DNA from 4 places in the Streptomyces sp. NPDC093546 genome. Region 3 is predicted to be linked to each of the others. Evidence: riboswitches for the same ligand, from Rfam matches in the RefSeq annotation. Region 3 holds a riboswitch; each other region holds the start of a gene.

Region 1 (6,812 bases), on a different contig from region 3:
CGAGGGTGTCGCCGACGAACCCGGCTTCGTTCAGCGTGTCGGTGTGGATGGCCAGTTGGGCGCCGGTCTCGTCGCAGACGCCGAGGCAGGCGTCGATGACGGCCGGGGTCGCGCCCCAGTCCTCGTGGATCTTGAACCCGAGGGCTCCGCCGCGCAGCTGGGAGTGCATCGCCTCGCGCGACATCGTGTTGCCCTTGCCGAGCAGACCGATGTTGACGGGGTACGTCTCCAGCGCCTCGAACATCCGGGCGAGGTGCCAGGGGCCGGGGGTGACGGTGGTGGCCTTGCTGCCCTCGGCGGGTCCGGTGCCGCCGCCGACGAGGGTGGTGATGCCGGAGGTGAGGGCCTGTTCGACGACGGTCGGCGAGATGAAGTGGATGTGCGCGTCGATGGCGCCCGCGGTGAGGATCTTGCCGTTGCCGGCGATGATCTCGGTCTCGGGGCCGATGACGAGGTCCGGGTGGACGCCGTCCATGGTGTCGGGGTTGCCGGCCTTGCCGATGCCGGTGATGCGGCCGTCGCGGATGCCGATGTCCGCCTTGACGATGCCCCAGTGGTCGATGACGACGGCGCCGGTGATGACGGTGTCCGGGGCGCCTTCGGCGCGGGTGGTGCGGGCCTGGCCCATGGACTCGCGGATCACCTTGCCGCCGCCGAAGACCGCCTCGTCGCCGGAGCGGCCGGGCCCGCCGGAGCGGTCCTCCTCGATCTCGACGAGCAGGTCGGTGTCGGCGAGGCGGATCCGGTCACCGGTGGTGGGGCCGAAGAGGTCGGCGTACTGGGGGCGGGCGAGCTCAGCCATCGAGGGCTCCTCCGGTCTGTCCGCGCAGGCCGGGGACGACGCGGCGGCCGGCGAGGGGGACGAGTTCGACGTCGACGGGGATGCCGGGCTCGAAGCGCACGGCGGTACCGGCGGCGATGTTGAGCCGCAGGCCGCGGGCGGCGGAGCGGTCGAACACGAGGCCCGGGTTGACCTCGGCGAAGTGGTAGTGGGATCCGACCTGGACGGGCCGGTCGGCGGCGTTGAGCACGGTGAGGCGGGTGACGGGGCGGCCTTCGTTGAGGGGCACGGGCTCGTCGGCGTAGAGGATCTCTCCGGGGATCATCGGTGGCGTTCCCCGTCAGACGATCGGCTCGTGGACGGTGACGAGCTTGGTGCCGTCGGGGAAGGTCGCCTCGACCTGGACGTCGTGGATCATCTCGGGGATGCCCTCCATGACGTCGTCGCGGCTGAGGACCTTGCGCCCGGACGCCATGAGCTCGGCGACGGTCCGGCCGTCCCTGGCCCCCTCCAGGATGTGCGCGGTGATCAGGGCGACGGCCTCGGGGTGGTTGAGCCGCACCCCGCGTGCCCTGCGCTTCTCCGCGACGTCGGCAGCGACATGAATGAGCAGGCGCTCCTGCTCGTGCGGGCTCAGTTGCACGTTTCACCTCACATGTTCCCGCCCGGCGCGACCCCGGGCAGCAGCGGGACCCTATCCGGCTTCAACACTCTGTTGACCTGCGGAAACGATTGTGAGGGAGAGATATTTCAATCTCGGGCAGAAGTTTTTCCAGGAGGTTAACTACGGCTTTGCCCGGCCATGGGATGCGGGCGGCCGCCCCGCCGGGGCAGCCGCCCTTTCGTATACGAGCCGTGGTGTCCGCCTCAGACGGCCAGGCAGTTCGCTCCCGGGACGCCCGGGACCTCCGGGGGGATGGCGAGGGAGGCGGGGTCGACGACGGCGGTCAGGTCGGTCGCGCCGGTAACGACGCAGTCGACGACGGCGGTGGGATCCGGCACCGCCGAGGCGGTGGTGGCGGTGGATCCGAGCAGTGCGATGGTTCCGAGGACGACGGCCGCGATGCGACGCATACGGATTCCCTCCTGGGGCAGAGTGACGGGTCCTGACCCGCCGGTTGGTTCGAGTCGGCCCCTGGCTACCCACCTCCGCACCCCGGGTACGCGCCCGGTCACCCGCACGAGGACGACGAAACGATCCCGCACGCGTCCGCACCCCTGGAGCGGGCCCAATCGGGCGCTCGCCGGGCGCACGGCCGCACCGCGGGAGGCACTGAGCGCGACGCGTGACCACGGGAGGGCGAGGCGCACACCCGGACGCTGGCGCGTGCGCTCCGTGTTCTCGATGGCGAATGCCGAACAGCGCGGGTGACGCTCCCTCAGGAGCCCGCCTGATGAGGGATTTCCGCGTAGCACGGATGGGCGCAGACGGGCCAACGAGCCACCCTCGTTCGGCGTACGCAAACGAGGGAATTACGCACTGCACGAGTTGCGCCGCTGCTGTACACATCTGGCGGAACATCACGCTCCGCCGCTGGTACACGGATCATCAATCGGCCGCCGCGTCGCGCCAAAACGCCCCTGTCCACTCGAATGGATCAGTCGTGAGGAGCCTCACAAACTTCCGTTTCGGCTCGGAATTTCGTCCCGTCATGGGTCAAGATCCCTTCGACGACAAGCCCCCGCCACCGCGGCGGGGCGGTCCGGGCGGACGCCGAGTCCTGCCGCCGTCCGGACGACTGGTCGACAGGAGTGGATCGGCAGGAGTGGAGGACCCAAGCAGTACGGGGCGAGCGCACCATGGCCGCCCCTTGGGGTGAAGCCGCGTCAGCGGCCGGGCAACTTCGCCAGCCCGAACCCGACAGGTCATCCTTCACAGGCGGCTGACGAAGGGTTGCGCTATGACCGCGCAGATGCATGTCCCGTCTCTGTTGTCCCGAGCCGGTGCCGTCTCGGCACTGACGCTCGCCGCCGTCGGCGGCACGATGCTGGCACCGGGCGCCGTCTCCGACGCCGAGGCCGCCACCGCGACGCTCGCCACGAAGGCGCTGAACGTCGCCGCGTCGAAGAAGGGCTCCCCGTACGCGTACGGCGCAGCGGGCCCGTCCCGCTTCGACTGCTCCGGGCTGACGCTCTACTCGTACAAGAAGGCCGGCAAGACGCTGCCCCGCACCGCGCAGCAGCAGTACAACAAGACCCGTCACCTCTCCGCGTCGCAGCGGCAGAAGGGAGACCTGGTCTTCTTCCACTCCGGTGGCCGCGTCTACCACGTGGGCCTGTACGCCGGTGACAACAAGATCTGGCACTCACCGAAGTCGGGTTCGGTGGTCAAGCTCGACCGCATCTGGTCGAAGTCGGTCTACTACGGACGCGTGCGCTGACGCGAGGCCCCAAGCCCCCGTACCGCACGGAGCGTGCACACCTGCGGTGCGGGGCCGGTCAGCCCCGGACGGGGACGGACGGGACGGACCAGGGCAGGGCGATCCACACCGTCTTGCCGCCGTCGCCGGTCGGAGTGACCGTCAGGCGGCCGCCGCGCTCGGCGGCGAGCCAGCGGATGATGACCATGCCGCGCCCGTTGTCCTGCTGGACGGCCGCGGGCAGGCGCTGCGGCCAGCGCGGGTGGCTGTCGGTGACGCCGATGCGCAGCTGCTCGTCCCGCTCCAGCCGGATGTCCACCGTGAAGGTCGGGGACTGTCCGAAGGTGTGCTGAACGGCGTTGGTCGTGAGCTCGGAGACGATCAGCCGTACCGCGTCCGCGGTGTCGGACTCGGCCGGCAGCCCCCATTCGGTAAGAACGTCCGCCACGTATCTGCGGGCTGCGGAGACCGAGGCTGGATCGCTCGGCAGAGTGACGGATGCTTCCTGATGGTCTGCCATGGCGACGCTGTCCCTTTCCCACCGGGGCCGGACTCCGACAGGGAGCGGATGTTGTGCGAGGACGGCCTCGGATTGCGCTTCGCGCCAGACTGCCACCTATGTCGCCCCAGGTGGGGCCGATCCCCCAAGATATGCATATATCTGTCGCTCGAAGCGGTGAACCCTGCTACGCGAGAGCGGTTCCGGCGGGCAGACTGGCGGGTTGGTCCAGCGTTCCGGAGGGTGGGAGGAGGGGCGGTCGTGCGGGGCACGCGACACGGTCCGGCGGTGCGACGCCGCAAGCTCGGCGAGGAGTTGAAGCGGCTGCGCCTGAGAGCGGGGCTCACCAGCCGGGACGCGGCGCGGCTCGTCGGCTGGCACCAGTCGAAGGTCAGCCGGATCGAGACGGGTGCGAGCGGGGTGACGGGCGCGGACGTGTCACGGCTGCTCGACGCCTACGGCGTACGCGAACCACGGCTGCGCACGCTGGTGGAGGCCCTGTCCGGCGCGGCGGCGGACGGCGGCGGCACGGGCTGGTGGCACGCGTACCGGGGCGTGCTGCCGCCGCAGTACCAGGACTTCATCAGCCTGGAGTCGCAGGCCTGCGGGGCCCGCACGCTGGAGACCTCGGTGGTGCCGGGCCTGTTGCAGACGCCCGACTACGCACGGGCGGTGACGCGCGCCGCGCTGGACGGGCTGCCGGCGACGGCGGTCGACTCACTGGTGGAGGTCCGGATCGCCCGCCAGGAGGTGTTGTTCGGTGATCCGCCGCTGCGTCTGGAGGCGGTACTGGACGAGGCGGTGCTGCGGCGGCAGGTGGGCGGCCCGGGGGTGATGCGGGCCCAGCTGCGGCGGTTGCGGGAGCTGGCGGACCTGCCCCATGTGCGGTTGCAGGTGCTGCCGTTCGCGGTGGGCGGGTACGTCGGCCTCTCCGGGCCTTTCGTTATTTTCTCGTTCGCGAACATGTCTGATCTGGATGTGGTGGTTCTCGACCACTTGACGAGTAGCCTCTATCTCGAACGCTCGGAAGACCTCGAGGCGTACTGCGCCGCGTTCCGCACCATGCAGGCGCTCGCCCTGACGCCCGAGGAGTCGTCGGAACTCATCGCCGGGATCGGTGACGGCGCGTAGGGAGAGGCAAGGCACCCCACATGTCTGCTTACCTCGCACACCACGATGGCCCGCACTGGCGGCGCAGCAGCCGCAGCGTGGGCATGAACAACTGCGTCGAGGCGGCCTGCCTCGGTGCCGCGCGGCTGGCCGTGCGTGATTCGAAGGACACCGCCAGGCCGCCGCTGCGGTTCTCGGCGGCGGCCTGGACGTCCTTCGTCAGTTCCCTGAAGCCGCTGGGCTGACCGGCTCCGGCGCCGTACGGAGGATCGTGGTCACGGCCGTATCGATCTGAGCCTCCGACAGGTCGGCGCGGGCGGTCAGCCGCAGGCGCGAGATCCCGTCCGGCACCGACGGCGGCCGGAAGCAGCCCACGGCCAGCCCCTCGGCGCGGCAGTCGGCGGCCCACCGCACGGCCTGCTCCGGTGACGGGGCACGTACGGAGACGACGGCGGCGTCCGGCCGCACGGCGGTCAGGCCGGCCGCCGTCAGCCGCCCGTGCAGGGTCGCCGCGACCGTACGGGCCCGGCCGGCCAGGCCCGGCTCGGCCCGCAGCAGCCGCAGGCTCGCCAGCGCGGCGCCCGCCGCGGCCGGGGCCAGGCCCGTGTCGAAGATGAAGGTCCGCGCGGCGTTGACCAGGTGGTCGATGACCCGCGCCGGGCCGAGGACCGCTCCGCCCTGGCTGCCCAGGGACTTGGAGAGGGTGAGCGTGGCGACGACGTCCGCGCTGCCCGCGAGCCCCGCCGCGTGCAGCGCTCCGCGGCCGCCGTCGCCCAGCACGCCGAGGCCGTGCGCGTCGTCGACGACCAGCGCGGCGCCGTGCGCGCGGCAGGCGGCGGCGAGTCCGGCGAGCGGCGCCGCGTCGCCGTCGACCGAGAAGACCGAGTCGGTCACCACGAGGGCGCGGCGGTCGGGGTGGGCGCCGAGGGTCTTGGCGACGGCCTCGGGGTCGGCGTGCGGGACGACGGCGGTCTCGGCGCGCGAGAGCCGGCAGCCGTCGACGATGGAGGCGTGGTTGCCCGCGTCCGAGACGATGAGGGAGCCGCGGGCGCTGAGCGCGGTCAGGGCGGCGAGGTTGGCCGCGTACCCGGAGGAGAAGACCAGGGCCGCCTCGAAGCCGCAGAAGTCCGCCAGTTCGCGCTCGAGCTCGGTGTGGAGCTCGGTGGTGCCGGTGACCAGGCGCGACCCGGTGGCGCCGGCGCCCCAGCGGCGGGCGGCCCCGGCGGCCGCCGCGGTGATGGCGGGGTGACGGGTGAGGCCGAGGTAGTCGTTGCTCGCGAGGTCGAGCAGGTCCGGCTCGGCGGGACGGGGGCGCAGCACGCGCACCAGACCGGCGTCCGCGCGGCGGCGCGCCTCGGCGTCGGTCCAGTCGAAGGGGTCTTCCTGCGGCATGGGTCGGGTCCCTTTTGTAGGCAGCGCACAGACCCTAGCCCGGGACAGCCGGGGGCACAGTGTGGTCATACACACACCGCTCAGCCGCTCTCTTGTCCGGTTCCTCCTTGGCCAGGGGGTGTGCCGTAGGACAGGATCGGCGCCATGGACCTGTTGAACACGCTGGTGGACAAGGGGCTTCGGCGCGAGCTGCCGACCCGCGAAGAAGCGCTCGCCGTGCTGGCGACCTCCGACGACGAGCTGCTCGATGTGGTGGCCGCGGCCGGCAAGGTGCGGCGCAAGTGGTTCGGGCGCCGGGTGAAACTCAACTACCTGGTCAACCTGAAGTCGGGCCTGTGCCCGGAGGACTGCTCGTACTGTTCCCAGCGGCTCGGGTCCAAGGCCGAGATCCTCAAGTACACCTGGCTGAAGCCGGAGGAGGCCTCCAAGGCGGCCGCCGCCGGTGTCGCGGGCGGCGCCAAGCGGGTGTGCCTGGTCGCCAGCGGCCGCGGCCCGACGGACCGGGACGTGGACCGGGTCTCGCAGACCATCGCGGCGATCAAGGAGGAGAACGAGGGCGTCGAGGTCTGCGCCTGCCTGGGCCTGCTCTCCGACGGCCAGGCGGAGCGGCTGCGGTCGGCGGGCGCCGACGCGTACAACCACAACCTCAACACGTCCGAGGGGACGTACG
Region 2 (6,812 bases), on a different contig from region 3:
GCTTCCACGCGGTGGGCGCGATGGACCCGCTGACCGCCGAGCCGCTCGCCCCGGCCGGCGGCCCGTCCTGGACGTCGGCCTTCGGCGAGGAGATGGCGGCGATCGGGGCCGAGCGGCCCGACGTCGTGGCGATCACGGCGGCGATGCTCAAGCCGGTGGGGCTGGCGCCGTTCGCCGAGCGGTTCCCCGACCGGGTGTGGGACGTGGGCATCGCCGAGCAGCACGCCGCCGTCTGCGCCGCCGGGCTCGCCACGGCCGGGCTCCACCCGGTGGTCGCCGTGTACGCGACCTTCCTCAACCGGGCCTTCGACCAGGTCCTGATGGACGTCGCCCTGCACCGGTGCGGCGTCACCTTCGTCCTGGACCGGGCGGGCGTCACCGGCACCGACGGCGCCTCGCACAACGGCGTGTGGGACCTGTCGGTCCTCCAGGCCGTGCCGGGCCTCAGGATCGCCGCCCCGCGCGACGCAGACCAGCTGCGGGCGCAGCTGCGCGAGGCGGTCGACGTGCGGGACGCGCCGACCGTGGTGCGCTTCCCGAAGGAGGCGGCGGGCCCGCCACTGCCCGCCGTCGGGCGCGTCGGCTCCATGGATGTCCTGCACCGGCCCGGCCACGATGACGCGGACGTGCTGCTGGTGGCCGTCGGCGTCATGGCGCCCGTCTGCCTCCGCGTCGCCGGGCTGCTGGCCGAGCGCGGCCTGCCCTGCACTGTCGTCGACCCGCGCTGGGTCAAGCCGGTCGACGAGCAGCTCGCACCGCTGGCCGCCGCGCACCGCCTCGTCGCCGTCGTCGAGGACGGCAGCCGCGCCGGAGGCGTCGGGAGCGCGGTCGGGCAGGCGCTGCGCGACGCGGGGACCGACGTACCCCTGCGCACCTTCGGCGTCCCGGCCCAGTTCCTGCCGCACGCCAAGCGCGGCGAGGTGCTGGCCGACATCGGGCTCACCCCCGTCGAGATCGCCGGACGGATCAGCGCCGCGCTGGGACGCAAGGAGAACGAAGCATGAGCAAGAAATTCGACCTGGCGCAGCTGCTCGCCGACCGCGGCGCCGAGCGCTACGACCTGCACGCCCGGCACCTCAACCACCAGCTGCCCCGCATGCTGCACACCATCGGCTTCGACAAGGTCTACGAGCGGGCCGAAGGCGCGTACTTCTGGGACGCCGACGGCAACGACTACCTCGACATGCTCGCCGGATTCGGCGTGATGGGCCTCGGCCGTCACCACCCCGTCGTCCGCAAGGCCCTGCACGACGTCCTCGACGCCGAGCTGCCCGACCTCACCCGCTTCGACTGCGCCCCGCTGCCCGGGCTGCTGGCCGAGAAGCTGCTGTCGTACTCGCCGCACCTGGACCGCGCGTTCTTCTCCAACAGCGGTACGGAGGCGGTGGAGACCGCCCTCAAATTCGCCCGCTGCGCGACCGGCAGACCCCGCGTCGTCTACTGCGCGCACGCCTTCCACGGCCTGACCACCGGCTCCCTCTCCGTCAACGGCGAGGACTGCTTCCGGGACGGCTTCGCACCGCTGCTCCCCGACACCCCGATCGCGCTCGGCGACCTGGACGCCCTGGAGCGGGAGCTGAAGCGGGGCGACGTGGCCGCCCTCATCGTCGAGCCCGTCCAGGGCAAGGGCGTGCACGAGGCGCCGCCCGGCTTCCTGCGCGCCGCCCAGGAGCTCCTGCACCGGCACAAGGCGCTGCTCATCGCCGACGAGGTGCAGACCGGCCTCGGCCGGACCGGCGACTTCTACGCGTACCAGCACGAGGACGGCGTCGAGCCGGACCTGCTGTGCGTGGCCAAGTCGCTGTCCGGCGGCTACGTGCCGGTGGGCGCCACCCTCGGCAAGGACTGGATCTTCAAGAAGGTGTTCTCGTCGATGGACCGGGTGGTCGTCCACTCGGCCAGCTTCGGATCGAACGCCCAGGCCATGGCGGCCGGCCTCGCCGTCCTCTCCGTACTGGAGAACGAGGAGGTCGTGGCCAACGCACGGCTCACCGGCGAGCTGCTGAAGACCCGCCTCGCGGCGCTCGTGGACCGTTACGAGCTGCTGCACGACGTACGCGGCCGGGGCCTGATGATCGGGCTGGAGTTCGGCCGCCCGTCCTCGCTGGGCCTGCGCAGCCGCTGGACGATGCTCCAGGCGGCCCGCAAGGGACTGTTCGCCCAGATGGTCGTCGTCCCGCTGCTCCAGCGCCACCGGATCCTCACGCAGGTCTCCGGGGACCGCCTGGAAGTGATCAAGCTGATTCCGCCGCTGATCATCGGCGAGCGCGAGGTGGACCGGTTCATGGCCGCCTTCACGGCCGTCATGGACGAGGCCCACGCGGGCGGCGGCCTGATGTGGGACTTCGGCAAGACGCTGATGAAGCAGGCGGTCGCCAACCGCTGATCTTTTTGCCTCAGAGGCAAGAAAATTGCCTCCCAGGCCCATTCCTGGCGCAATGGGGGCATGACCACCCCTGCCGGCCCACCGGAACCGGAAGCGCTGCCGGACGTCGCGCCCCGGCTGCGCGAGCTGCGCCGCCGCCGCGGCCTCACGCTCGAGTCCGCGGCCCGGCGCGCCGGCCTGTCACCCGCGCACCTCTCCCGCCTCGAGACCGGACGGCGCCAGCCGTCCCTGCCCATGCTCCTGGGCCTGGCCCGTGTCTACGGTACGACGGTGTCCGAGCTGCTCGGCGAGGTCCCACCGGAGCGCGAGCCGATCGTCCGCGCCGGGCGCGCCGAGCCCGTGGAGGCGGACGGCTGGACGTACCACCAGGCCGGTGGCGCGGGGCGCGCCCTGCAGGCGCTGCGGGTGGAGGTGCCGTACGCCGCGGGCCAGAGCGATCTCGTACGCGTCCACCCGGGCGAGGAGTGGCTCTACGTCCTCACCGGCCGGGTGCGGCTCGTGCTCGGTGACGTGGTCCATGTCCTGGACCCCGGCGACAGCGCGCATTTCGACTCGCTGACCCCGCACCGCATCGCCGCGGCCGGGCGCCGCGGGGCCGAGCTGCTCTTCGTCCACACGCTCCTGCAGAGCGCCGCGGCCGACCTGTGCCTCGGCGGCCCCGGCACCCACCGCTGACGTCCCCGAGAGGGAGGACCCCATGTCCTACGAAGTGAAGTTCCCGCGCGGGCTCGTCGTCCGGCTCTTCGCCTACCTGGTGGCCGGCCACCTCTTCGCGGCGTTCCTGTACCTGCTCTTCGCGCTGGGCGCCGGCTGACGAGCCCGGCTCGGGCCCCGGGGCTCAGCCCGCGTCGAGGAGCCGCTCGCGCAGCTGCTCCCGCGTCTCGGGCGCCAGCTTCAGACCCTCCGAGAGGTACCGGTCGGTCGTGCCCCAGGTCTCCTCGATGGTCGCGAAGGCCGCCGCCAGGTACTCCAGGCGCGCGTCGAAGAGCGGGCTGAGCAGCTCCATCACCTCGGGCGACATACCGGCCGGGGAGCTGTCGCTGCGGTGCACCTTGTAGCGGCGGTGCGGGTCGTTGGACTTGAGGTAGTCCGCCTCGATGGCCTCCCGCTCGACGCCGACCGCCAGGAGCGTCACCGCGATCGACAGCCCTGCCCGGTCCTTGCCCGCCGCGCAGTGCATGAGCGCCGGGACGCTGTCCTCGGCGAGGGCGTGCACCACCCGGCTGTGCTCCGCCGTGCGCTCCTTGATGATCGTGCGGTACGACGCCGACATCCGTGCCGCCGCCTGGCCGTCCGCGAGGATCTGGCGCAGCTGGTCGAGGTCGCCGTCGCGGACCATCCGCCAGAACTCGGCGCCGTCGGCCGGGTCGGTGAGCGGGATGTTCACGTTCCGCACGCCGGGGAGCTCGATGTCGGGGCCTTCGAGCTTCTGGTCGGCGGCGTTGCGGAAGTCGAAGATCGTGTGCAGCCCGAGGGAGCCGAGGAACGCCGCGTCCTCCCCGGTGGCGTGCGCGAGGTGGCCGCTGCGGTAGAGCCGCCCGTGCCGGATGCGCAGCCCGTCCACCGTCGGCAGCCCGCCCACGTCCCGGAAATTGCGCACACCGGACAGTTCGGGCTCGCTCGACGGGGCCTGCGGCACCTGCTGCGTCACGGGGACTCCTCCGCGTCTGACGTCGGCGCCGGCCGCCGACGATGTCGCGATCCGACGATACGACATTGGGTTCCCGGGGCAATCATCCGCACGGGTGCTCGGTCCGTCCTCCTGTCCGCCCTCTCGACGGCTGCGGCGGCTCGTAGGCGTATGGCGCTTCTGTCCGTATTGGGGTGTTCGGCATAACGTGCCCCGATAGAACGGGAGATGGGCATCGGCGCGTGAGCAGCGTCATAAAAGTGACCGTCCGTGGCCGGGCCCCTTCCGCAATTCCCCTGCACTCACCGGGAATTCATGATCCGTAATCCACGGAGGGTGACCGGTAATCCGCAGCGGTGCGGTGCAAAGGAATGCACACGGGAAAGCGGCGGCTTGTTCGCGCCGACCCGACTGTCCTACGGTCACCGCAATCCGGCCGGACCGCCGAATCCTGCCGCCGGCCCGGAATTCAGCACCCACCCACGTGTGGCAGGAGCGGGGGACCCAAGGTAAGTCCGCCGATCCCGGAATTCCGGGACCGGCTCGGGGTTAAGTCGCGTCACCACGCGGCCGGGCATCTCCAGCCCGAACCCGACAGCTCACCTCGCAGGCGCCGGAGAGGAATTCGCCATGCCCGCCAAGGGTAAGCACCGCCGTCCCAAGTCCAGCACGCTCACGCGTGGTTTCGTCGCCGCCGGTACCGGTGGCGCGGCCCTCGCCCTTCCGCTGCTCGGCGCCACCGGTGCCCACGCCGCGGAGCAGAGCGCCGCGCCGGCGACCGCTCCGCAGCAGGTGGTCGCCGCCGCGCAGACCGCCGCCAAGCCCGCGCCCCGTACGTACACCGTGGTCGCCGGCGACTACCTCGCCAAGATCGCCCACAACAAGAACGTCAAGGGCGGCTGGCAGAAGCTGTACAAGGACAACCGCGAGGTCATCGGTGAGGACCCGTCGCTGATCCTCCCGGGCATGGAGCTCACCCTCGGCGCCAAGGCCGCCCCGGCCAAGGCCAAGGCCAAGCCGAAGGCGGACGAGGACCGCGGCGAGGCCCGCGCCTCCCGCTCCGCCGCCAAGGCCGAGGCCCCGGCGGTCAAGGCAGCCCCGGCGCAGTCCGCCCCGAAGAGCACCGGCTCCGGCTTCACGGCCCCGGTCGACTCCTCGATCACCACCCCGTACCGCGCCTCCGGCTCCATGTGGTCCTCCGGCTACCACACCGGTGTCGACTTCGCGGCCTCCTCCGGCACCAGCGTCAAGGCCGTCGGCCCCGGCACCGTGGTCTCGGCCGGCTGGAGCGGCTCGTACGGCAACGAGGTCGTCATCAAGCACACCGACGGCACGTACTCGCAGTACGCCCACCTCTCCCAGCTCTCCGTCTCCTCCGGCCAGAGCGTGAGCGGCGGCCAGCAGATCGGCCTCTCCGGGTCCACCGGCAACTCCACCGGCCCGCACCTGCACTTCGAGATCCGCACCAGCCCCAGCTACGGCTCGGACATCGACCCGCTGGCGTACCTGCGCCAGCACGGCGTCTCGATCTGACGCACCGTCGACGCACCGTCGGCCACCCCCTCTGTCCGGCACCGTGCTCCACGGTGCCGGGCAGCGGCGTATTCCGGCTTGGACGAATCTTGACCGGTGGCATATCTCACGCTACGTCAACCCCTCCTTACGGTCGCGTAGGTCACAGGGAAGGAGGCAGGATGTGCTCCCGTGGCAGACGATTCGACCTTCAGAGACAGTGACGTATTCGGGTCGTACGTGGCGATCGGTGACAGCTTCACCGAGGGCGTCGGAGACCCCGGACCCGACGGCACGTTCGTCGGCTGGGCCGACCGCCTGGCGGTGCTCCTCGCCGACCGGCTGCCCGAGCCGGACGACTTCCGGTACGCGAACCTCGCCGTACGCGGACGGCTCCTCGACCAGATCGTCGAGGAGCAGCTCCCGCGGGCGAAGGAGCTCGCCCCCGACCTGGTGACCTTCTGCGCGGGCGGCAACGACATCATCCGGCCCGGCAGCGACCCCGACGACGTCGCCGAACGCTTCGAGCGGGCCGTCGCCGACCTGACCTCGGTGGTCGGCACCGTGCTGGTGACGACCGGCTTCGACACCCGCGGCGTGCCGGTGCTGCGCCACCTGCGCGGCAAGATCGCCACGTACAACGGCCATGTGCGCGCCGTCGCCGACCGCTACGGCTGCCCCGTGCTGGACCTCTGGTCCCTCAAGACCGTCCAGGACAGGCGGGCTTGGGACGCGGACCGGCTCCATCTGTCCGCCGAGGGCCACACCCGCGTCGCCCTCCGCGCCGGCCAGGTCTTGGGCGTGGAGGTCCCCGCCGACCCGGACCAGCCGTGGCCGCCCCTGCCGCCGCGCGGCCCGCTCGAGGTGCGCCGCGACGACATCCAGTGGGCGCGGGAGTACCTGGTGCCCTGGATCGGCCGCCGCCTGCGCGGCGAAAGCTCCGGCGACCACGTCTCGGCCAAGCGCCCGGACCTGCTGCCGCTGTAGCCGGGCCCGGGGCGCACCCCGGGCTGTCGGACCCCCTGCCCATAATGGAGGGACCTAGCTCTGGAGGTCCTGTGACCGGCTCCGACACCACGCCCATGCGACCGTCGTGGTCCCGGCTGCGCGCGCTGCGGCCCGCCGCCTTCGGCGCGGACCCGGCGGGGGAGCGGATGGAGCGCATCCGCCGCTCGCCGCACTTCGCGGACGGAGTGTTCCAGAACCCCGTGGGCGCCCGGCACAGACCCTCCGGCTCGGCGATCGAGTTCGCGAAGACGTACTTCGAGAAGGAGGGGCGCAGGC
Region 3 (6,812 bases):
ACGAACTCCTCCGGGGCGGCCTGCCGTTCAGCAAGAGCCGGCCCGTGCTGCTCGCCTGCCCCGTCGGCGAGAAGTCCGCCCGCTACGCGGCGCTGCTGACGCGCATGGGGCATCCCGACGTACGGAGCCTGGCGGGCGGCATCATCGCGTGGCGCGACGCGGGCGCGCCCCTGGTGCGTGACTGACATGGCGTACGGCATGCGACACGACACCGAGCACGACCTGAAGGAGCTGGCGGACTGGCAGCGCCCGCTGCGCGCCCAGTTCCCCCAGATCGCGGCGCATCCCGCGTCGGCCTACCTGGACAGCGCGGCCACGGCCCAGAAGCCGCAGGCCGTGCTCGACGCCGTCCAGACCTACCTGACCACGACGAACGCGAACGCCGGCCGCGGCTCCTACCCGTGGGCCAACCACACCACCGCGCTGGTCGAGGGCGCCCGGGACCGGGTCAAGGAGTTCCTGGGCGACCCGGAGCCGGACCGCTCGGCGGTGCACTTCACCAGCGGGGCCTCGGAGGGGCTGCGCGCCGTCGCCCGCGACTGGCTGCCGGAGCTGCTCCGCGACGGCGACGAGATCGTGGTGCCGTTCGCCGACCACCAGGCCAACCTGGAGCCCTGGCGGGAGGCGGAGCTGCTGCTGGCCCGGCAGGGCGTGCGGATACGGCTGCGGGAGCTGCCGTACCAGGCGAGCTCGGGGGACTACGACCCCGAGGCCCTCGCCCGTGTGGTGGGCCCGCGCACCCGCTTCGTCGCGGCCACCCACGTGCATCACGTCTACGGCGCCGACATGAACGTCCACCGCGTCCGCGCGGTGGTCGGCCCGGACGTGCCGATCTGCCTGGACGCCGCCCAGAGCGTGGGCCATCTGCCCGTCTCGGTGGCCGACCTCGACGTGGACTTCGTCGTCTTCTCCGGCCACAAGGCGCTCGCCCTGCCCGGTACGGGCGCGGTCTGGGCGCGCGGGCGGCGCGGTCCGGAGTTCCGGCCGAGCGGCTGGCAGGGCACCCCGAACACGGCCGGTGTCGTCAGTCTCACGGCGGCCCTCGACTGGCTGGACGCGGCGGGCACGGACCGCATCGAACGGTGGACCGTGGCCCTGGCGGCCCGGCTGACCGACGGACTGGCCCGGATGGACGCCTACGAGGTGCTGGGCTGCCGCTCCAGCCTGGACGCCGCCTCCACGGTGCAGCGCCGCCGGCACGTCGTGGCCTTCCGGCACCGAGAGATCGGCTCCCAGGACCTCGGCTTCATCCTCTACAGCCACGGCTTCATGGTGCGCTCCGACAGCCACTGCCAGGCGGGAGCGGACCCGGGGGACGGCTCGGTGCGGATCAGCCTGCACGTGTACAACTCACCCGAGGAGATCGACGGGCTGCTCACCGCACTCGCTAGTCTGCAATGATTTCCATGACCGATTAGATGGCATGGCGAGAAGGCAGAGGTGCGGGGGACATGAGTGTCAGCACGGTGGCGGCCGCGCGATGGGTGGACCGCTGGGAGAGACAGCAGCAGCGGTACGCGATCGACCGCGAGGAGGCGTTCACCGTCATCGCCGACATCGTCGAGGGCGTGACGGCGGACCGGCGGGCGCCCCTCGTCCTCGACCTGGGCAGCGGGCCCGGCTCCCTGGCCGCGCGCCTGGCCCGCCGGATGCCCCGCGCCCGGGTCGTGGCGGTCGACGCCGACCCGCGCCTCCTGGAGCTCGGCCGGGCCTACTACGGTCCGGCCGTGCGGTACGTGGAGGCCGTCATCGGCGAGCCCGGCTGGCTGGACGCCGCCGGGACGGCCGGGCCGGTGGACGCGGCCGTCTCCACGACGGCGCTGCACTACCTCAGCGAGCGCACCCTGCGCCGCGTCTACCGCGACCTCGCCGGGCGGCTGCGCCCCGGCGGGGTGCTGGTCAACTGCGACCACATCTGTCCCGACTCCGCGAAGCTCGGCGAGCTGGCCCTGCACATCGGGCGCCGACGGGCCGAGCGGGAACCGGCCGTCGCCGACGACGACTGGGAGACATGGTGGTCCGGGGTCGCCGCCGACCCGGAGCTGGCGCCGCTGTTCTCCGCCCACCGCCACCACCGGCACCCGCGCTGCGAGGGAAACGACCTGACCCTCTCCGGGCACCTCGCCCTGCTGCGCGAGGCCGGCTTCGAGGAGGCGGGAGCGGTCTGGCAGTTCGGCAACAGCCATGTCCTCGTGGCCGTGCGCTGACCGCGTGCGCCAACCGGGTTCGCCGACCACGTCCCGTGGCGTCACGGCTCCTTCACGCAACCGCCCCGCTCCGCCGGTCGCGCGACCGGCGGAGCGGGGTCAGCATGGGAACGTGACGTGGGCATCGTGGACGACGGTCCGGGTCTTCGCCGGACGCGGTGGCGTGAGCACCGACACGGTCGGTGTCATCACCGGTGAACTCGACGTGCACACCACCTGGGTCGACGGCGAGGCACGGGTGGCCGTGCAGCACAGCGGGGCCTCCGACTGGTTCCCGATGAGCGGCAGTCCTGTGCCGTGCTCGTCGGAGGAGGCCAGCCGCGTGCTGCACGACGCCGTGGTGGAAGCCGTGCGGTCCGGCGGCGGGGCGACCGTCCCCCGCCCGTGAGGCCGGCGGCTCAGTACGCGCCGAAGACGTTGTCGATCGACCCGTAGCGGTCGGCGGCGTAGTTGCAGGCGGCGGTGATGTTGGCGACCGGGTCGTACGGGTCGGTCGACGTGCCGGGCACGTGGTACGCGCGGAACGTGGGGTCGATGACCTGGAGGAGACCCTTGGACGGGGTGCCCGCGGCGGCGTTGGAGTCCCAGTTGTTGATGGCGAGCGGGTTGCCGGAGGACTCGCGCAGGATGTTGCGGTGGATGCCCTCGTACGAGCCGGGAATGCCGCGCTCGGCCATGATGGCCAGCGCTTCCTTGATCCAGCCGTCGAGGTTGTTCGCGTACGTCGCGGGCTTGGCGGCGGGCTTCGCCGTCTTCGCGAGCGCCGGCCGGGCGGTCGAGCGGCTGGCCCGCTCGGTCGACGCGGGCGCGGCGGTGGACTTCGCGCCGATGGTGAGCTTCATGCCGGGGCGGATCAGCGACGGGTTGTCGCCGACGACCGACTTGTTGTCCTCGTACAGCTTCTTCCAGCCGCCGCTGACGCCGTGGTCCTGTGCGATCTCGGAAAGGGTGTCGCCCGCGGTCACGGAATACGTGACGGGCGACGCCGGGGCCTTTTTCGCGGCGGCGGCAGGCGCCGCATTCGGCGTCGCGTTCGGCGCCGCCTCGGCCGCGGTGGCACCGAACAGGGGAAGGGCGAGTGCGGCGCCGCCCGTGCCCGCGGCGACGAAACGGCGGGCGAGCGGATTGTTCTTGGGACGACGGTGCTTACCCTGTGCGGGCATGGCGCATTCCTCTCCGTCGCCTGCGAGGTGAGCTGTCGGGTTCGGGCTGGAGATGCCCGGCCGCGACGCACACACGAGGGCGTGCGCGCGCGACTTCACCCCGAGCCTTTCCGTTTCCGGATCGGCGGCTTACCTGGTTCCCCCGCTCCTGCCGTACGTCGGTGGGTGAGTGGGTGCGGATTCCGGGCGGCGGCAGGATTCGGCGGTCCGACCGGATTGCCGTGACGGTAAGCGAGAGCCGTGGGCGGGAACAAGGCGCGAAACGCGCACGCGTGGTTACGGAAACGCCATGAAGTCGCTGCTGCCGGAAAGTCAATTCTCTTTCCCAGCAGGGGAAATGCGCCGGGGAGGGTGCTTTCCCGTGCGACGCGAGGTGAGTCATGTCACGGCGCGCGCAAACAGCCCTCGAAGTGGTGTTGTTGAAGAAATCTCTCAAGTAAGCCCATATATCTCCGAAACCAGAGATATATGGGCGAAAGGGGCGTCTGGCGGGACGGGGGAGCGGTGAGTGCTGTTCCGGTTACTCGCGAGGAACGTCCGACGTCAACTAGGGTGAGCGCCCCGATCGGCTCCACCTGCGGATCTCATGCGCAGGGCGGCTTCGTCATGCCGATCGAAGGAAAGTCCTCAAACCAGGACGCACATCCAAGCGCAGGGCGACGTGGTGTCGGCAACTCCGCCAGACGTCGGCTCCGTACGGGCCGACGAGGCCTCGTCCTGATACATCCGGGCTCCGAGGCGTCGGCTCCTCTCTCATTCACCTACCTCTTGTAAGGCAAGGCAGAGATGGCACGAGTCTCCCGACGGCACTCCGGGACGCAGACGCATCCCGTCGACGAACTGCTCCCCCTCCCGCAGCTCACGCTCTACGGCTTCCAGCACATCCTCGCGTTCTACGCGGCGGCCGTCATCGTCCCCGTACTCCTCGGAAACGCCCTCGGGCTCTCCGACGAGCAGCTGGTCCACCTGATCAACGCGGACCTGCTGACCTGCGGCATCGCCACGATCATCCAGGCGCTGGGCGTCTGGAAGGTCGGCGCGCGACTGCCCCTGGTGCAGGGCGTCACCTTCACCGCCGTCTCCCCCATGGTCGCGATCGGCATAGGCGCGGGCGGCGGCACCGCCGGTCTGCTGGTCGTCTACGGCGCGGTCATCACGGCCGGCATCGCCACGTTCCTCTGCGCGCCGTTCTTCGGCAGGCTGGTGAAGTACTTCCCGCCCGTCGTCATCGGCACGATCCTCACCATCATCGGCATCACGCTCATCCCGGTGGGCCTCCAGAACGCCGCCGGCGGCTCCCACCTCGTCGGCGACCCCGCCTACGGCTCCGGAAAGAACCTCGCCTACGCGCTCGGCACCCTGCTCCTGATCCTGGTCGTGGTCCGGCTCGGCAAGCCGATCCTCAGCAGCCTCGCCGTGCTCATCGGACTCGTCGTGGGCACGGCCGTCGCCTGGGTCCTCGGCGACGCGCACTTCGACGCGGTGGCGGACGCCGCCTGGTTCGGCGTCACCACGCCCTTCCACTACGGCATGCCGCAGTTCGAGCTGCTGCCCATCGTCGCCATGGTCGTCGTCATGCTGATCACGATGGTGGAGACGACCGGCGACGTGTACGCCATCGGCGAGATCGCGCGGAAGAAGGTCGACAGCGACACCGTCACGCGCGCGCTGCGGGCCGACGGCATGTCCACGATGCTCGGCGGTATCTTCAACTCCTTCCCCTATGTGGCATTCGCGGAGAACATCGGACTTGTCCGCATGTCCCGGGTGGTGAGCCGCTTCGTGGTGGTGGCCGCCGGTGTCTTCATGATCCTGCTGGGGCTGCTGCCCAAGGCCGGCAGCCTGGTCGCCGCGATCCCGCACCCCGTGCTCGGCGGCGCGGCGATCTCGATGTTCGGCATGGTCGCGGCGGTCGGCATCCAGATCCTCGCCAAGGTGGACCTGCGCGAGGAGCGCAACGCCATCATCCTGGCGGTGAGCCTCGGTGCGGCGATGCTGCCCACGACGGTCAAGCCGTTCTTCGAGCGCATGCCGGACGACGTACGCGCGGTGCTGGACAGCGGCATCACGCTGGGCGGGCTCACCGCCATCGTGCTGAACCTGTTCTTCAACGCGTTCACGCGGCGCAAGGCGATGGAGATCGACTGGGAGGACTACGAGGACGAGGCCCCGCCCGCTCCGGGTGCCCCGTCCGCCCACCCCGCCCACCCGGCCCCGGGTGCCCACCCCACCCCCGGTGCCGGCGCCACCTGGCGCTGAGCCCTTCTCGCAGCAGGACGGCCGACGGCCCCCGGATCGTCCGGGGGGCCGTCGGCCGTCCGCGCCTCGCGGGGTCTCCGGTCAGAAGCCGTCGAACGGCGGCTCGTCGCCCGCCTCACCGATCAGCTCCCAGAAGTGGTCCACGAGCCGGTGCAGGAACGCCGAGCGCTCCGCCGCGACCTCCTTCAGCCGGGCGTCGCCGTTGCGGGCCATCAGGTGACCCATGTACCGCTCGGAGAACTCCGCGAACTCCGTGTGCATCGTGCGCAGGGCGTCCCCCACCGAGGTCTCGTCGACGACCACGATCTCCGCGACCGGCGCCACATGGACCTTCCAGCGGCCCTCGATGGCCGTGCGGAGGTGCCGGGCCAGCTCCTCGTCACGGCCCATGAGGCCCACCAGCTGGCGCAGGGTCAGCCCCAGGGCGTCCACCAGCGCCCTGGTCTGCCGGATGTCGCCGTCCCAGCGGTGCGCCGCCTCCGCGGTCCGGTAGGCGGCGGGGTCCATGCCGATCCGGTGCGCCAGCCGCTCCACGCTGAGCTTCCGGGCCAGCCGGTGCTCCGCGAGGGTGCGCGGCTCGATGCCCATGAGGGTGGTGGCGGAGCACCACAGCACGTCGGCGAGTGCGAAGAGGTGGGGTTCGGAGGGGAGGTGGGATCCCTGTTCCCAGGCGGCGATCAGGTCGGGGTGGACGGGAACACCGCACGCGGCCATGGACTGGGCGACCTGCGAGGTCGTCAGGCCCATCCGGGCTCGCGCCGCTCTGGCCTCTCGGGGGGAGAAGGGAGTGCTGTACACGAAGGACCCCTAAACGCACTGAAGAGAGTGGATGAACATCCAGGAGCGGGCAGGCTAACAGATGGTCCAGTGGTAGGAAGCGTCAAAATCCCTTCGATAGCAAGGCGATATTCCTTTGTAGGCTTTCGTTCGTTGGTCGGATGTTTCCGGTCGGTAGTCGGACGGGCGGTCTTGCCACCACAGGGTCCGCGCCGGGAAAGTACGGCCATGACGATGGTCGTACTGGTGGGGACCCTGGACACCAAAGGGCTGGAGTACGGGTGGCTGCGCGAGCGGCTGCTGCGGCGGGGCGTCGACGTCGTGGTCGTCGACACCGGCGTGGCCGGCTCCCCCCGGATACCCGCCGACGTGGAGCGCGCCGAGGTGGCCCGGGCCGCCGGAGTGG
Region 4 (6,812 bases), on a different contig from region 3:
GGCGTGCCTGCGCCATCCGGACCTGATCACGGAGAACGTCCGCGTCACCGGGATCGGCCACCTGGCGCTCCCGGTCCACCCGGCGGTGGCCGCCTCGGTCCGCCAGGTGCTGGAGTCCGAGGAGCCGACCGCCGGAATGGCGGATTCCGTGTCGGTGGCGTGAACGCAACGCCACAACCATCGAACGGATTTCGAACGTACGGCCAAGGCTCTGTGTGTACTCCGCCGAAAGGCGGCTGAATGCCCGTTTCCCTCGGACCCGAGACTCTCGGAAGATTGTCGCTTGCGCGTACCGCCGGGTACAGTCGCGCCCACTGCTTTCCCCTCTGGGGTTCCCCATCCCGGGGCCGCGCCCAGACCTGGTCCTGCTGCCGAGGCGAGAGAGAAGTTGGTGAACGACCAGCACCCCCACGCCGGGTACGTCGGAGACGACGCCTACACCACGGGCAGCTACGGCACTGGCAGTTACACCACCAGCACGTACGACACCGGTGCCTATGACACCGGTGCCTTCGCGACCGACCCGCTCTTCGGCGCCCTCCCCGGGTCCTATGACGGTACCCAGCAGGCGAGTTATGACACCGCGGGTTACCAGAACGGTTACGACGCGGGCCACAGCGGCCAGTACGACACCACGCAGTGGGACGACGCCACCACCGGTTACGTCGAGTACTCCGAGTACACCGGCCAGTGGGACGCCGGCGCCTGGAACAACCAGCCGCAGAACGACCAGCAGCAGACCGAACAGCCGCAGAGCGCACAGCCGCAGTACGACACCGCCGCCTACGACGCCACCGCCTGGCACTACGCGCCCACCGAGACGTTCGTACCGGAGCAGTACGACTACGCCTCGGCAGAGGCCCTCCAGCCGGAAGCTCCTCACGAAGCCCCCGAGCCGGAGCAAGAACCGGAGCAGGAACCGGCGCACGACGCGGAGGCCGTGGCCGACGCCGCGACCGTCGCCGCGCCCGTCGTCCCCCGTCCCGCCCGCCGCTCCGGCGGAGGCGGCGGCGGCCGTGGCCGACGGCGTACCCCCGCGAAACGTTCCGCGCTCCTGACCGTCGCCGTGCCGTCCGCCTGCGTGATGGGTGTCGCCGGAATCGCGGCGGCCTCCGTCAGCGGCCTCACCGGAGGCGAGCAGAAGGCCGAGGCCAAGCCGGTGACCGCCGAGGACCCCTCCTCCGTCAAGACCGTCGCCGCCGCCAACAGCGCCCTGGACACCCAGCTCGCCGCGCTCAGCGCCGACGCCCGCGACTTCGGCGACCGCGCCAGTCGCACCCAGGAGCGCATCGACCTCAAGAACCGCCAGGAGGCCGAGCGCAAGAAGCGCGAGGAGGAGGCCGCGCGCCGCGAGGCGCTGCGCCCCAAGTTCGCGCTCCCCGTCAAGCTGCACCAGCTCAGCGCGTACTACGGGCAGGCCGGCGTCAACTGGATGTCCCTGCACAGCGGGATCGACTTCCCCGTGCAGTACGGCACGCCCGTGATGGCCGCCACCGACGGCACCGTACGCACCCAGTGGAACAGCGCCTACGGGAACATGGCGATCGTGACCGCCAAGGACGGCACCGAGACCTGGTACTGCCACCTCAGCAGCACCAAGATCCGGTCCGGCGAGGTCAAGGCCGGTGACGTCATCGCGTACTCCGGCAACTCCGGCAACTCCACCGGACCGCACCTGCACTTCGAGGTACGTCCCGGCGGCGGCTCCCCGATCGACCCGCTGCCGTGGCTGCGCAGCCACGGTCTCGACCCGACCGGCTGAACCGGCAGCCGGTTCAGCCGGTTCAGCCGGCTAGAGCTTCTCGACCGGCGCGTACCGCAGCAGCAGCCGCTTCGGCTTGTCGTCCCCGAAGTCGATCGTCGCCTGCGCGTCCCCGCCCGCGCCCGTCACCGCCATCACGGTGCCGAGCCCGAACTGGTCGTGCGTCACCCGGTCCCCGACCGCCAGCGCGATCACCGGCTTGTCGGTCGTACGCCGCGTGGCGAAGCCCGACGGGCCGGAACGGGACCGCGAGGACGACAGGGAGGCCGTAATCCCGGAGGCCGGGCCGCCGGACGACGGCTTGGCCATCGCGCCCGTGCGCTTCCACTCCAGGTGCTGGGCCGGGATCTCCTCCAGGAACCGCGAGGGCGGGTTGTACGAGGGCTGGCCCCACGCGCTGCGCATCGACGACCGCGTGAGGTAGAGCCGCTCGCGGGCGCGCGTGATGCCCACGTACGCCAGGCGCCGCTCCTCCTCCAGCTCCTTGGTCTGGCCGAGGGCGCGCATGTGCGGGAAGACGCCGTCCTCCATGCCCGTCAGGAACACCACCGGGAACTCCAGGCCCTTGGCGGTGTGCAGCGTCATCAGCGTGATGACGCCGGAGCCTTCCTCGTCCTCGTCCGGGATCTGGTCGGAGTCGGCGACCAGCGCCACCTGCTCCAGGAACTCGGCGAGCGTACCGGGGTTGTCGCCGCGCTCCTGCTCGAACTCCAGGGCCACGGCGGCGAGCTCCTGGAGGTTCTCGATGCGGGTCTCGTCCTGCGGGTCGGTGGAGGCCTGCAGCTCGGCGAGGTATCCGGTGCGCTCCAGGACCGCCTCCAGGACCACGGCCGGTCCGGCGCCGGACTCGGCGATGGTGCGCAGCTCGTCCAGCAGCGTGTTGAACCGCTTCACGGCGTTCGCGGAGCGCGCCGCCATGCCGTACGCCTCGTCGACGCGGCGCAGCGCCTGCGGGAAGGTGATCTTCTCGCGGAGCGCGAGCGCCTCGATCATCGCCTCGGCGCGGTCGCCGATGCCCCGCTTGGGCACGTTGAGGATGCGGCGCAGCGGGACGCTGTCCTCCGGGTTCGCCAGCACGCGCAGGTACGCCAGGACGTCCCGGACCTCCTTGCGCTCGTAGAAGCGGACGCCGCCGACGACCTTGTACGGCAGGCCGACGCGGATGAAGATCTCCTCGAAGACACGGGACTGGGCGTTCGTCCGGTAGAAGATCGCGACGTCGCCGGCCTTCGCCTCGCCCGCGTCCGTCAGCCGGTCGATCTCGTCGGCGACGAACTGCGCCTCGTCGTGCTCGGTGTCCGCGACGTACCCGATGATCCGCGTCCCGGGGCCGGCGTTCGTCCACAGGTTCTTGGGGCGGCGGCTCTCGTTGCGCTCGATCACCGCGTTGGCGGCGGAGAGGATGGTCTGCGTGGAGCGGTAGTTCTGCTCCAGCAGGATCGTCGTCGCGTCGGGGTAGTCCTCCTCGAACTGGAGGATGTTGCGGATGGTCGCGCCGCGGAAGGCGTAGATCGACTGGTCGGCGTCACCCACGACGCACAGCTCGGCCGGGTCCAGGTCCTCGTAACCGGTGCCCACCAGCTCGCGTACGAGCGTGTACTGCGCGTGGTTGGTGTCCTGGTACTCGTCGACGAGGACGTGGCGGAAGCGGCGGCGGTAGTGCTCGGCGACGTCCGGGAACGCCTGCAGCAGGTGGACCGTCGTCATGATGATGTCGTCGAAGTCCAGGGCGTTGGCCTCGCGCAGCCGCGCCTGGTACATGCGGTACGCCTCGGCGAGCGTCTTCTCGAAGCCTCCCCCTAGGCCTTCGGCCTGGGAGGTGCCCCCAGCGGCCTGGTCGGCGAAGGTCTCCTCGTCGATCAGCTCGTTCTTCAGGTTGGAGATCTTGGCGCTGAAGGACTTCGGCGGGAACTTCTTCGGGTCGAGGTCCAGGTCGCGGCAGACCAGCGCCATGAGGCGCTTGGAGTCGGCGGCGTCGTAGATCGAGAAGGACGACGTGAAGCCGAGCCTCTTCGACTCGCGGCGCAGGATGCGCACGCACGCGCTGTGGAAGGTCATCACCCACATGGCGTTGGCGCGCGGGCCGACGAGCTGCTCGACGCGCTCCTTCATCTCGCCCGCGGCCTTGTTGGTGAAGGTGATCGCCAGTATCTGGCCGGGGTGCACGTGCCGGGTGCCCAGGAGGTGCGCGATGCGGTGGGTCAGCACCCGGGTCTTGCCGGAGCCGGCACCGGCGACGATGAGCAGCGGCGAGCCGGTGTGGACGACGGCGGCGCGCTGCTGGTCGTTCAGCCCCTCCAGCAGCGCGGCGGGGTCCACGACGGTGCGCGGCGCGCCGTCGCGGTGGTACGCGTCCCGGGCCGGGGGCACGTCGAAGCGGTCCCCGAAGAGGTCGTGCGGGACCTCCTCCGGGGCCGGGGCGTGGTCCTCGGCGTCCTCGGGGGGCGGCGGCGGTTCCTCGGAGGTGTGGTTCCGCAGGTCCGCCAGGAAGCTGTCGTCAAAGAGGCTGCTCATCGCCTATCGAGTCTAGGCCGCCCCACTGACAGTCGGGGCCGAACCGGTTTCGTCGCTCACCGCGACCACACATAAGCGCCGGGTAAAGGTCACGAAAATGTATCCGGCATATCGAACATCATCCTTCACAGCACCACCACACGTTGGCTAGCGTGCCGACCAAGCGGACCGTTCCCTCATCGGCGAACCACGCCGATCGGACCGCCCACGCCGAATCCGCTCTCCCCGCACGGGAGTTGGAACCGGGGACCCAACCATGCACCATGGGGTGAATCGGCCGTTTCCGCAGGCCGTAGGGCACCTTCCGTTCGCCCGAACCCGCCGGCTGACCCGGTAGGCGGCCTACGGAAGGAGATGCCGGCCTTGGCGTCGCATCGCAAGCCGCGCAGCAGCACCACCCGCACGTTCGGTACGTTTGGTTCGTTTGGTACGAATTCCCCCGCCGTCGGGGTCACGACGGCCGCCATCGCCTCGGTCACGACCCTGCTGTCCGCTCAGTCCGCCCAGTCCGCCGAAGTCGCACCGGGCCGGCCGACGGTCGAGGAGGTGCAGAGAAAGGTCGACGACCTCTACCGGCAGGCCGGCACGGGTACGCAGGCGCAGCGGTACGCCACTCCCGTGCAGCCCGTGCAGCCCGTCCAGCCCGTCCAGCCCGTCCAGCCCGTCCAGCCCGTCGGCGATGGCGTCGAAGTCGTCGAGGTGGCGAAAGCGGAGCCCGCCGCGCGGCAGGGCGAGTCGGCGAAGACCCCCGACGCGCTGCGGGCCGGCAAGCGGACGGTGCAGCGCAAGCTCGCGGAGGCGCGCGCCCTGCTGGCCCGGACGGAGGCCCTCGCGGAAACCCGCGCGGAGGCGCCGTCGTACGAACCGGCGCACGAGCCGACGTACGCACCGGAAGCCCGCGAGGCCGATACCGGCCCCGATCGCGCCGCGGCCAAAGCCGACAAGGTGCTGGCCTTCGCCCGCGCCCAGCTCGGCAAACCGTACGTGTGGGGCGCGGCCGGCCCGAGCTCGTACGACTGCTCCGGCCTGACCCAGGCGGCCTGGAAGGCGGCGGGTGTCGACCTGCCGCGTACCACCTGGGAACAGGCCCACGTCGGCACGCGCGTCTCCATGGACGAGCTGCGCCCCGGCGACCTGGTGTTCTTCTACGACGACATCAGCCATGTCGGCATCTACCAGGGCGACGGCGTGATGATCCACGCCCCGCGGCCCGGGATGAACGTACGCGAGGAGCCGGTCCACTCCATGCCGGTGTCCGGCTGCGTGCGCCCCGCGTAAGAGAGACCCCGAAAGACCCCGGGCTCAGACCTCAGACCTCAGGCCTCAGGTCCAGAGCGTCGCGATGAAGATGTTGGCGACGGTGAGGCCGCCCACGGCGCCGAAGAGCGGCTTCTCGACCGTCTCCTCGTCCCGCTTGACGTAGACCAGGCCGAGAATGACGACCAGGATCGCCAGCTTCACGCCGATCTTGATGTTGTTCACGGTCTGGTCGTCGGCCTGGTTCAGCCCGACCAGGGCCACGCCCGTGACCAGCATGGTCAGCGCGCCGTGCAGCATGCCGGGGCTGAAGCGCGCCGTGCCCGCGCCCATCGCCTTCATCTGGGACAGGAAGCCGCCCAGCAGGGCGCCGATACCGATGATGTGCAGCGCGACGAAGACATTGATGAGTACGTCCATGCGCCGGAGCCTAACCGGGGCCATAGCACCGGCCCCCGGCCGGGGTTGCCTCATTCGTCGCCTCGGTCACAGTTGATACGGAATGCGCGGTTCCAGGTGCGTCGCCGCCGACGGAAGCCGCCTCCGAACTCTCACCTGCGGGCAATTGCGGTCACTCCCCCTCACCGCCGTGACCGGCGGGCTTAGCGTCCTCCCCCAGGTGGCCGGTTCTCCCACCGCCGTCTTCCGACTCCCGGGCGGCGGCCGGCCACCCCACCCACACGTGACAGGGAAGGGAAGTGACCCGCCCTCGTGGCAGCTCACCCAGAACCTCCGCAGCACCGCAAGCACCGCAAGCCCCGGCAGAGATCCCTGAACGGATCGGCGGCCGGGCGCACCGCCGCCGGCTTCGTCCTCGCCGGGGCGGCGACCGCCACCGTCCTCGGCGGCACCGGGCACGCGGAGCCCCGCCTCTCCCCCGCCCAGATCAGGACCGAGGTGGACCGGCTGCACCGGGAGGCCGAGGAGGCCACCGAGCGGTACAACGGCGCCAAGGAGCAGGCCGACAAGGCACGCTCCTCGCTGGACGCCCTGCGGGACGAGGCCGCCCGCCGGACGGAGCGGCTCGCCGCCACCCGTAACGCGCTCGGTTCGGTGGCCACCGCCCAGTACCGGCACAGGGGGCTCGACCCCGCCCTCCAGCTCGCCCTCTCCACCGACCCGGACGCCTACCTGGAGGGCGCCGCCCTCGCCGAGCGCGCCGGGACCCGCCAGGCCGACGCCATCGCCGCCGTGCGCCGCGAGCTCGCCGGGATCGCGCAGCTGCGCGCCGAATCCGGCGGCCACCTGCGCGAACTGGAGGCCCGCCAGGCCGAACTGC

The links. A riboswitch is a leader RNA that binds a small molecule or an ion and turns the genes downstream of it on or off. The one in region 3 is predicted to bind cyclic di-AMP.
Region 1: it holds a riboswitch for cyclic di-AMP, as region 3 does, so the genes downstream of both, ACIRNI_RS24560 (C40 family peptidase) here and ACIRNI_RS21115 (transglycosylase SLT domain-containing protein) in region 3, are expected to answer to the same signal.
Region 2: it holds a riboswitch for cyclic di-AMP, as region 3 does, so the genes downstream of both, ACIRNI_RS16620 (peptidoglycan DD-metalloendopeptidase family protein) here and ACIRNI_RS21115 (transglycosylase SLT domain-containing protein) in region 3, are expected to answer to the same signal.
Region 4: it holds a riboswitch for cyclic di-AMP, as region 3 does, so the genes downstream of both, ACIRNI_RS08925 (C40 family peptidase) here and ACIRNI_RS21115 (transglycosylase SLT domain-containing protein) in region 3, are expected to answer to the same signal.

What each region holds. Positions count from the first base shown of each region.
Region 1 is NZ_JBIWJG010000012.1:115,588-122,399, forward strand. Features, by position in the region: gene ACIRNI_RS24540 (urease subunit alpha) at 1-802, opposite strand, end outside; gene ACIRNI_RS24545 (urease subunit beta) at 795-1,106, opposite strand; gene ACIRNI_RS24550 (urease subunit gamma) at 1,122-1,424, opposite strand; gene ACIRNI_RS24555 (hypothetical protein) at 1,649-1,855, opposite strand; cyclic di-AMP (ydaO/yuaA leader) riboswitch at 2,484-2,678, shown strand; gene ACIRNI_RS24560 (C40 family peptidase) at 2,683-3,162, shown strand; gene ACIRNI_RS24565 (ATP-binding protein) at 3,221-3,661, opposite strand; gene ACIRNI_RS24570 (helix-turn-helix domain-containing protein) at 3,902-4,771, shown strand; gene ACIRNI_RS24575 (DUF397 domain-containing protein) at 4,792-4,995, shown strand; gene ACIRNI_RS24580 (8-amino-7-oxononanoate synthase) at 4,970-6,142, opposite strand; gene bioB (biotin synthase BioB) at 6,287-6,812, shown strand, end outside.
Region 2 is NZ_JBIWJG010000006.1:359,536-366,347, forward strand. Features, by position in the region: gene dxs (1-deoxy-D-xylulose-5-phosphate synthase) at 1-1,004, shown strand, start outside; gene ACIRNI_RS16600 (aspartate aminotransferase family protein) at 1,001-2,386, shown strand; gene ACIRNI_RS16605 (helix-turn-helix domain-containing protein) at 2,447-3,061, shown strand; gene ACIRNI_RS16610 (DUF6126 family protein) at 3,084-3,200, shown strand; gene ACIRNI_RS16615 (tyrosine-protein phosphatase) at 3,225-4,037, opposite strand; cyclic di-AMP (ydaO/yuaA leader) riboswitch at 4,484-4,642, shown strand; gene ACIRNI_RS16620 (peptidoglycan DD-metalloendopeptidase family protein) at 4,647-5,549, shown strand; gene ACIRNI_RS16625 (SGNH/GDSL hydrolase family protein) at 5,721-6,515, shown strand; gene ACIRNI_RS16630 (MBL fold metallo-hydrolase) at 6,611-6,812, shown strand, end outside.
Region 3 is NZ_JBIWJG010000009.1:170,302-177,113, forward strand. Features, by position in the region: gene ACIRNI_RS21095 (pyridoxal-phosphate dependent enzyme) at 1-185, shown strand, start outside; gene ACIRNI_RS21100 (aminotransferase class V-fold PLP-dependent enzyme) at 199-1,401, shown strand; gene ACIRNI_RS21105 (class I SAM-dependent methyltransferase) at 1,452-2,207, shown strand; gene ACIRNI_RS21110 (hypothetical protein) at 2,320-2,595, shown strand; gene ACIRNI_RS21115 (transglycosylase SLT domain-containing protein) at 2,606-3,370, opposite strand; cyclic di-AMP (ydaO/yuaA leader) riboswitch at 3,375-3,544, opposite strand; gene ACIRNI_RS21120 (nucleobase:cation symporter-2 family protein) at 4,157-5,629, shown strand; gene ACIRNI_RS21125 (transcriptional regulator) at 5,711-6,427, opposite strand; gene ACIRNI_RS21130 (Tm-1-like ATP-binding domain-containing protein) at 6,635-6,812, shown strand, end outside.
Region 4 is NZ_JBIWJG010000003.1:532,519-539,330, reverse strand. Features, by position in the region: gene ACIRNI_RS08940 (esterase/lipase family protein) at 1-163, shown strand, start outside; gene ACIRNI_RS08935 (M23 family metallopeptidase) at 392-1,762, shown strand; gene pcrA (DNA helicase PcrA) at 1,793-4,276, opposite strand; cyclic di-AMP (ydaO/yuaA leader) riboswitch at 4,475-4,632, shown strand; gene ACIRNI_RS08925 (C40 family peptidase) at 4,631-5,554, shown strand; gene ACIRNI_RS08920 (hypothetical protein) at 5,600-5,953, opposite strand; gene ACIRNI_RS08915 (NlpC/P60 family protein) at 6,245-6,812, shown strand, end outside.